DNA from 4 places in the Micromonospora sp. NBRC 110038 genome. Region 1 is predicted to be linked to each of the others. Evidence: riboswitches for the same ligand, from Rfam matches in the RefSeq annotation. Region 1 holds a riboswitch; each other region holds the start of a gene.
The links. A riboswitch is a leader RNA that binds a small molecule or an ion and turns the genes downstream of it on or off. The one in region 1 is predicted to bind cobalamin.
Positions count from the first base shown of each region.

Region 2: linked by a shared signal. The riboswitch ahead of LPU61_RS21845 (ribonucleoside-diphosphate reductase subunit alpha) and the one ahead of LPU61_RS27610 (cell wall anchor protein) in region 1 are both predicted to bind cobalamin.
Region 3: linked by a shared signal. The riboswitch ahead of cobN (cobaltochelatase subunit CobN) and the one ahead of LPU61_RS27610 (cell wall anchor protein) in region 1 are both predicted to bind cobalamin.
Region 4: linked by a shared signal. The riboswitch ahead of bluB (5,6-dimethylbenzimidazole synthase) and the one ahead of LPU61_RS27610 (cell wall anchor protein) in region 1 are both predicted to bind cobalamin.

Region 1 covers NZ_BBOL01000009.1:458,692-460,885, reverse strand. Annotated here, with positions in the region: gene LPU61_RS27610 (cell wall anchor protein) at 1-1,282, opposite strand, end outside; cobalamin riboswitch at 1,417-1,556, opposite strand; gene LPU61_RS27605 (hypothetical protein) at 1,626-2,105, opposite strand; gene LPU61_RS27600 (peptidase) at 2,157-2,194, opposite strand, start outside.
Region 2 covers NZ_BBOL01000006.1:160,968-163,161, forward strand. Annotated here, with positions in the region: gene LPU61_RS21840 (glycoside hydrolase family 2 TIM barrel-domain containing protein) at 1-559, shown strand, start outside; cobalamin riboswitch at 726-937, shown strand; gene LPU61_RS21845 (ribonucleoside-diphosphate reductase subunit alpha) at 1,073-2,194, shown strand, end outside.
Region 3 covers NZ_BBOL01000008.1:198,177-200,370, forward strand. Annotated here, with positions in the region: gene cobN (cobaltochelatase subunit CobN) at 1-877, opposite strand, end outside; cobalamin riboswitch at 1,166-1,295, opposite strand; gene cpt (chloramphenicol phosphotransferase CPT) at 1,557-2,090, shown strand; gene LPU61_RS24985 (hypothetical protein) at 2,150-2,194, opposite strand, start outside.
Region 4 covers NZ_BBOL01000005.1:68,014-70,207, forward strand. Annotated here, with positions in the region: gene LPU61_RS18625 (hypothetical protein) at 1-339, opposite strand, end outside; gene bluB (5,6-dimethylbenzimidazole synthase) at 413-1,057, opposite strand; cobalamin riboswitch at 1,092-1,291, opposite strand; gene LPU61_RS18635 (helix-turn-helix domain-containing protein) at 1,309-2,194, opposite strand, start outside.

The DNA of each region.
Region 1 (2,194 bases):
GTGACGGGGCCGGTGCCGTGGTGCTGGCGGACGCACTCGGGGTCGGGCTGGCCGGTGCGGTCGGCGTCGGCGACCCGGTGGGTGTGGGGGACGCCGTTCCGGTCGGTGAGGCCGTGCCCGTTGGAGTCGGCCCGGGCGACGACGGCGGAAGGTCGAGGCCGATGCGGCCGAGCGGCACCTGGGCGAGACCGAGCAGTGCCTGCGCGGTGGCCCGACGCCACTGGTCCCGGGAGACGTCGTCGATCCCGGACCCGACAGCGGCGGCCAGGCCTTCGGCGTTGTAGGCGATGGCTCCCGCGTCGGCGGCTGCGCCGCCGTGCGACGTGGTCAGCTGGAGCACGCGGAGCGCGCCCGCTGCGCGGGCGGCCTCGGCATGGCGTCCGGAGGCGGCGAGCGCCTGCCCGGCCAGGCCGGTGCTGTTGGAGTTCGCGCCGGTCGTCGGCCCCGAGCCGCCGAACGACCCGTCGGAATGCTGCTGGGCGACCAACCAGTCCACGCCCCGATCCGCCGCGGCCGCGGCACCCGTGGCCCCTTCGTCTGCGGCGGCCAGCAGCGCCTGCACGGCCATCGCGGTCGAGTCGACGTCGAGGGTGGCGCCGGCCTGCTCGTCGCACGACGGCGACGGGCCGTCCCCCGTGTCGGGGTAGAGCCGGAAGCCACCGGCCGCGCACTGCTGCCGGACGAGGAAGTCGACGGTGTCCTGCGGGACGTCGCCGCTGCGGGCCAGGCCCAGCACCGTGAAGGACTGGTCGAAGGTGTTGCTGGCGTCCGGACCGCTGTCGGCGGTGGTGCGGCTGGTGATCCGCCCCCGCTGATGCCCGGCGTCCGCCCCGGCGACCAGCGACAGGGCCTCGGCCCGCAGGTCGAAACCGCCGAAGTCGGTGGGATCAGCTCCGGCGGCGGCGGCCGCGTAGAGCAGCTTCGCGGTGGCCCCGCCGTCGGTGAAGCCCTCGATGCCCCAGTCGTCGTAGCTGTTGTAGGAGCGCACGTGCGCCGCGACCTGCGCGGTCGCCGCCTGCCGGGTCGGCACGGCCACCCCGGTCGCGGACAACGCGATGATTCCGTCGATGGTCAGGCCCCAGTCAGGGCTCCCGAACGGCCCGGGAAGTGCCCCGTCGGCGACCTCACCGGCCAACCAGGACGCTGCCTCGCGTGCCGCGGCGGCGTCGGCCGGTGCCGGTGCGGCAACCACGGTCAGGGGCAGGGCGGCGATCGCGGCGAGGGTCGCCGCTGTGCTGGCGGCGAGACCGGTGCCGATCCGCCGGTGCCGGGACAGGGACATGGGGTGCCTTTCGCAGAGCGGTCGGTGAAGGCGCCGGAACGCAGCCGAGGAGTCGGCACCCGCTCGCATGACGACGCGTTGCGCGGGGTGGACGGACCTCGGCGGCCCGGACTTCACCCTGTAGACCTCGACAGTGGAAGCCGCTCGTCCCGGGCGAGGCATTCCGGCTCGCGGGGTCGATGCCTCGCTCACGGTTGCGGGTCAGCGCCGGCTTCAACCGACTTTCCCCCACACGGGACGTATGCAGTTGTGTGCCCGGCGTGAACCGGGTGCCGACACGGTACCGCCCGCACGTCGAGTGACGCCAGAGCGGTGGCCGGCACCCGGCACGTCGGTCGACGGGTCAGGGAGCGGCGATGCTCGGTGGGGCGCCCGCGCCGAAGGACCAGCCCTCGACGCTGCCCGGCGCGGGGTTGTAGCTGGTCGCGCCGGACGTGCTGTAGGACCAGGCGCCGCCGCTCGGCGCGTGCCAGTACGACCAGTACGCGGTGACGGGTGGAGTGTTGACGCACGGCTCGGTCGCGGCGGTGGGCTTGCCGTTGATCCGGCACACGAACGCCAGTCCCCAGCGCGAGGTTCCGGTCACGGTGAAGCCCGCGCCCTGGAGGGCGGCCAGCCCAGTCGCCGGGTCGCCGAGGGCGCAGGCCACCTGGACCCCGCCGCCGAGGGCGGCGAAGTCGACCACCACGGTGACCCCCGACGTGTCGGTACACGCGGCGGCGTGCGCGGCCTGCGGCGCAGGCTCGACGGCGGTCAGCGCGACGGCGGCGACGGCGGCGGCCAACAGTCCGGCAAGCCGCCTACGAATGACGATTCGAAACATGGGTCCTCCCCGAGAGCAGACGAATGAGAATCAGGCGAGCGACGGGACGGCTCACGGGCAGTCGGGGGTCGGTGCGCCGGTCGTCGCGC
Region 2 (2,194 bases), on a different contig from region 1:
TCGGGGCAACGTGGCGCTGTACAACAGCGGCACCCTCACGCAGGGGCAACACGTCGTGCGGGTACGGGTCGTCGGCAACGGCCCCGTCGCGCTGGACCGGGCCACCGTCGTGTCGGCCGCGCCGGCCGTGGTGGCGCCGCCGCCCCCGGCGAACGGCGGGAACGGCCAGCAGGGCACCATCGTCGGCACCCAGTCCAACCGCTGCGTGGACGTGCCGAACTCGACGACGACCAACGGCACCCAGGTGCAGCTCTTCGACTGCGGGGGCGGCAGCAACCAGCGGTGGACCTACACGTCGAGCCGCCAGCTCCAGGTGTACGGCAACAAGTGCCTGGACGCCTACGGCCAGGGCACCAGCAATGGCACCACGGTCGTGATCTGGGACTGCAACGGCGGCAGCAACCAGCAGTGGAACGTCAACGCCAACGGCACCATCACGGGCGTGGCGTCGGGGCTCTGCCTGGATGCCAGCGGCGCCGCCACCGCCAACGGCACGAAGATCGTCCTGTGGTCGTGCAACGGCGGCGCGAACCAGCAGTGGAGCCTGAAGACCTCCTAGCCGGCCGCAACCCCGGATCCGGGCCAGCCCGCGCACCTGCGGGCTGGCCCGTCGTCCGGCCGGTGGCCCGCGGTCGCCGCTCACCCGGCGCGAGGGTGGGGTCACGCTGCGCGGCGACTCGCCCGACACATCATCTGGTGTTGCCATCTTCGCCTTGCGCCCATATATGGTGTCACCCGTAGCTGGTTCGGCCATCGGTCCACGGTGGTCGAGGCAAGAGGGAACCCGGTGTGATTCCGGGGCTGCCCCGCAGCGGTGAGTGGGAACGACCGCCGTCAACGAAGCACTGGGCCCGGCCGGGCCTGGGAAGCGACGGCCAGTAGGCACCGAGCATGACGCCCGCGAGTCCGAAGACCTGCCAGCGTGCCGCACGCGACGCGTGCGGCGGTCGAAGGCCGCGTGGGACGGCCGACGCCATCAGCCGGCAGCGGCGGCGGGTTGTGCCGTCGCGGGTGTCCGGCGGCGTCCTCCCGCGCGCCCTCGACCTCGGGGACGGGCTTGAGGAGGGCGAACATGAGCGCGACGCGCGAACAGGCGGGGCCGGGGCAACGCCGGCACGTCATGCAGGTCCGTAAGCGGGACGGCGACACCGAGCCGGTGGACGTCAACAAGATCGTCGAGGCGGTGCAGCGCTGGGTCGCCGACCTGGACGAGGTCGACCCGCTGCGGGTGGCGACGAAGACGATCAGCGGCCTGTACGACGGGGCGACCACGGCCGAGCTGGACAAGCTGTCGATCCAGACGGCGGCGGAGCTGATCGGCGAGGAACCGCAGTACTCGAAGCTGGCGGCGCGGCTGCTGGCCGCGTACGTGGCCGAGGAGGTCCGCGGGCAGGAGGTGGACAGCTTCAGCCAGTCCATCCGGTACGCCCACGGCCTGGGCCTGATCGGCGACGGCACGGCCGCCTTCGTGGCCGCCCACGCCCGCGAGCTGGACGACGCCGTCGACCCGGCCGGGGACCTGCGGTTCGAGTACTTCGGCCTGCGCACGGTCGCCGACCGTTACCTGCTGCGGCACCCGCAGACCCGGCTGGTGGTGGAGACGCCGCAGTACTGGCTGCTGCGGGTGGCCTGCGGGCTGTCGCAGACGGCGGGGGAGGCGGTCGACTTCTACCGCCTGATGTCCGCCCTGGCGTACCTGCCCAGCTCGCCGACGCTGTTCAACTCCGGCACCCGGCACACCCAGATGTCGTCGTGCTTCCTGGTCGACTCGCCGCGCGACGAACTCGACTCCATCTACGAGCGCTACCACCAGGTGGCGAAGCTGTCGAAGTTCTCCGGCGGCATCGGCATCTCCTGGTCGCGGGTGCGCGGCCGGGGCGCGTTGATCCGGGGCACCAACGGCAGGTCGAACGGGATCGTGCCGTTCCTCAAGACGCTCGACGCCGGGGTGGCGGCGGTCAACCAGGGCGGCCGGCGCAAGGGCGCGGCCTGCGTCTACCTGGAGCCGTGGCACCCGGACGTCGAGGAGTTCCTGGAGCTGCGGGACAACACCGGCGAGGAGTCCCGGCGCACCCACAACCTGAACCTGGCCAACTGGATCCCGGACGAGTTCATGCGCCGGGTCGAGGCCGACGGCGACTGGTCGCTGATCGACCCGTCCGACGCCCCCGAGCTGCCCGACCTGTACGGGGAG
Region 3 (2,194 bases), on a different contig from region 1:
GCTTGAACGAGAACGGCACGGTGACGATCCGGCCGTCGAACTCGGGGATGGCCACCTGCATGGCGGCGTCCAGCGGCGACAGCCCGGCGTCGCTGCCGGCCCACTGCTCGCGGGTGCTGGTGAGGCAGAGCGCCTGCACGATCGGCACGTCGAGGGCGGCGAGCGCGCCGACGTCCCAGGCGTCGTCGTCGCCCCCGCCGGAGGCGTCGGCGGCCACGGTCCCGCCGGCGGCGAGCACGGTGACGACGAGGGCGTCACAGCGGGCGAACAGCTCCAGCGGCCCGTCGCCGGGGGCGAGCCCGCGCAGCGAGCCGCAGAAGATCGGCAGGGGGTTCGCCCCGGCGGCGTCGACCGCGTCGGCGAGGGAGTCGACGAAGGCGGTGTTCCCGGCGAGGGCGTGCGCCCGGTAGAAGACGATCCCGACGGTCGGCCGCTCGGGCTTGTGGGGGCGCTCGCCGTGGACGCCGTGCCCGGGGGTCGACGCGGGCGGGACGAAGCCCTCGCCGGTGAGCAGCACCGTGTCGGAGAGGAACCGGGCCAGCTCGGCGAGGTTGCCCGGCCCGCCCTCGACCAGGTACGCCAGGGCGTCGGTGGCCACCCCGGAGGCCACGGTGGACGCGGCCATCAGCTCGGCGTCGGGGACCGCCTCGCCGCCGAGGACGACCGTCGGCACCCCGGAGCCGAGCACGGCCGCCAGGCCGTCCGGCCACGCCTGCCGGCCGCCGAGCAGCCGTACGACGGCGAGGTCGATGCCGTCGAGCAGCGCCGGCACGGCGTCGGCGGCGACCCGGGCGGGGTTGGCCAGCCGGTAGCCGGCGCCGCTGGCCCGGGCGGCGAGCAGGTCGGTGTCGGCGGTGGACAGCAGCAGGATGCGCACGGAAGGCTCCGGAGAGTGACGCACCGGGCGGCGGGTGGGCCGCCGGCGGGCAGGCAGGGGCGCGGGGTCAGCGGATACGGCGGGCCTGCGGCCGGTTCACCGGCGACGGCCGGGGCGCCGGGAGCGCAGCATGGCGCGGTACGCGGTGCGCGGGCTCAGGTGCGGCGACGGGGCGCGGGCAGGCTGCCGCGCGCCAGCAGGCGGCGACGATGGTCGTCGATGTGCGAGACGCCGTGCGTCATCGGGTCCTCCTCGGGTGTCCACGCCCTGGGGTCGCTCCGACGGCCGAAGTATCCTGGCTCCCGGATCGACGCTCTCCCCCGGCCTTCCAACCGCAGACACACGGCCGTGACTCACGAGGGGGGATCGCTCCCCGGTGACAGTGGCGGGACCGCGCCGGAATCGCACCGGCTTCCTTCACTGCCGTCAGGCCGCGAATGCTGCCACACCCGACCGCCGCCGGTCAACGCCGGGCTCCCGGCCACTCCCACCCCCGCTCGACATCGAGTGACGACAATGGCTCAAGGAATCGGATGCGGAAAAAGCAAATGTCGTACGCCGATGGCTCCGGGTCGCTCCGCGCGTCTTTTCCCGCCGACCGACCCCCGGATTGGTTAGGCTGATTCCGATCATCACCCGCTCGCGCGGGACGGGAGTTGCCCGAAGGGAATCCGATCAGGTGGCGACGCAGGTCATCGTGCTCAACGGCGGCTCCAGCTCGGGCAAGTCCGCGATCGTCCGGTGCCTCCAGCGCGTCCTGCCGCACCCGTGGATCAGTTTCGGCGTGGACGACCTGATCGACCGGCTGCCGCCGGCCATGCTGGGTTCCCCCGCCGGGCTGAGCTTCGGCCGGCGGGGCGAGGTCGACGTCGGGGAGGACTTCCTCGCCGTGCAGCACGCCTGGCTGGTCGGCATCGCCGCGATGGCGGGCGCCGGAGCCCGGATCGTCCTGGACGAGGTCTTCCTCGGTGGCGGCGCGTCCCAGGAGCGCCTCCGCGGCTACCTGACCGGTCTCGAGGTGCTGTGGGCCGGGGTGCGGTGTGCCCCGGCCGTCGCGGCGGGCCGGGAGATCGCCCGGGGCGACCGGGTGATCGGGATGGCGGCGACGCAGGCCGAGACCGTGCACGAGGGCGTCCACTACGACGTCGAGGTCGACACCGGCCGCACCGAGTCGCTCGACTGCGCGCGCGCCATCGCCGCGCACGTGCGCTGAGCGACGCCGCGCGGCGGGCCGGTGCGCGCCGACGCGGGTCCGTGCGCCGGCCCGGCGGGTCAGTGCGCCCGGCGCTCCGGGTGCGCCCGGTTCCAGGCCCGCAT
Region 4 (2,194 bases), on a different contig from region 1:
CAGCCAGGGGCCGCTGCGGCAGATGAACTGGGTGGTGCCGCTGTACTGGGTCGTGCTGCCGTCGAAGTAGCTGTAGCTGGCACGCACCGGGTGGCCGAGGTTGCTGGCCGGGCAGGTGGCGAAGAGGGTCGACCCGGCGGTCGTGAAGGTGCCGACGCTGCCGGAGTACCAGGTGATGCTCCAGGTCGTCGTGCCGGCGCTGCTGGCGTCGCAGTAGAACTGCGACGCGCCGGACTCGCAGAAGGGTGCCGGGGCGGCGGCGAGGGCCGGGGTGGCACCGGCGGCGAGGCCCAGGACGGCGAAGACGGACGCGGCCAGGACCTTGACGGTGGTACGCATGGAACTCCTCCCAACGTAGCTAAGTGATGACTCAGCGCTACGCCAGCCTAGCCGCCACATAGACGTACCTGAATTAGCTGTTCGGTCGGTCGGTCACCCGTTGCGGCCAGCGGTCGTGGTGCACCGCCTCGGCGAGGGGCCGGCGTCGCCGCCACCCGTGCCGCTCCAGGTCGGGCACGGTCTCCAGGTGCGTGACCGGCCCGACGCAGAGCCAGGCCACCGGCCGGATGCCGGCCGGCACGCCCAGCAGTTCGGCGAGGAACGGCTCCCGGTAGAAGGAGACCCACCCGACGCCCAGCCCCTCGGCGGTCGCGGCGAGCCAGAGGTTCTGGATGGCCAGGCAGACCGAGTAGAGGCCGGCGTCGGCGATGGAGTGCCGCCCGAGCACGGCCGGGCCGCCGCGCTCCGGGTCGTACGTGACGACGATCGACAGCGTCGACTCCAGCACCCCGTCGATCTTGATACGCGCGAACCGCTCGGCCGCCGCGCCGTCCAGGGTGGCGGCGAACGTGGCCCGCTCGGCCTGCACGTGCCGGTAGAACCGGCGGCGGACGGCGGCGTCCCGGACCAGGACGAAGTCCCACGGCTGCGAGTAGCCGACGCTGGGCGCGGCGTGCGCGGCGTCGAGGATCCGGTGCAGGGCGTCGGCCGGCACCGGCTCCCCGGTGAACTGGGCCCGGACGTCCCGGCGGCGGTGGATGGCGTCGTAGAGTTCCACAGGCAGGCTCCCGCTGCGCTCGGCCCACCCAGCGGGTGGGCGGTCGACGCGAGGCCGGTCTTCGGACTCCCGGATCGACGCCTGCCCGTCCGCCTTCCCAGCCGCACGGCCAGTGGCTGCGCTCCTCGCGCGTGGACGGTGGCTCCCCGGTCACCGCGGCGGGCCCGTGCCGGATTCACACCGGCTTCCCGATTCTCCCCGCACCCGCGGGGCACCTCGCATGATCGTGCCGCCGGCGATGCTAACCCGCGTCAGCGGTGCAGCGTCCGGCCGGGCAGTTCCCCGTACGTGGTGAGGTAGCGGGCGGCGAAGCGGCGCGGGTCGGCGAATCCCCAGCGCGCGGCGGTCGCGGCCACGGAGGTGCCGTCGCCGGGCGTGGCCCGGGACAGTTCCTGGCGGGCCAGGTCGAGTCGCACCCGGCGCAGGTAGGCCAGGGGGGTCGTGCCGAGCTGACTGCGGAACGCGAGCTGCACCGCGCGGGGGGTGGTGCCGGCGGCGCGGGCGATGTCGACGAGGCCGATGTCGGTCCCCGCGGTGGACTCGATGAAGGCGATCGCCCGGCGCAGGGTCCCCGCGTGGGCGTCGGCCCGGTCGCACGGCCGGTCCTCCCGGAGGGCGTTGCTGGGAAACGCGGCGAGCGTCGCCGCGGCGAGCAGGCGGCCGAGGCCACCGAGCACGAGCGGGGACGCGCCCGGCGCGCCGCCGGCGGCCATGACCGACTCCGCGTACCGGACGGTCTGCCGCCACCGCCACTCCGCGTCGGCGCGGATCGGCCGGAAGCTGACGAACCGCAGGGGTGCCAGCGGCCGGTCCGGATCGGCGCGGGCGACCTGGTCGATCAGCGAGAGGTCCAGCAGGACGCAGGTCACGTCCAGGTCGCTGGACCACGAGGAGCCGGGCAGGTCGGGCTGGTACAGCACGGCGATCTCGCCGGGGCCGACCAGCTCGTCGACGCCGTCGCAGCGGCGCCCGAAGCACCCCCGGCGGGGGGCGGCGAGCAGGACGTAACCGAGTGGTTCCGCGTTCACCCGCAGGTCGAGGGCGATGCTGATGTCGTCGATGCAGAACGCCCCGGCGTTCCACCGGTCGTGGCGGAGCGGAAGCCCGGTCGGCACGGCGGCCAGCCGCACGCTGCGG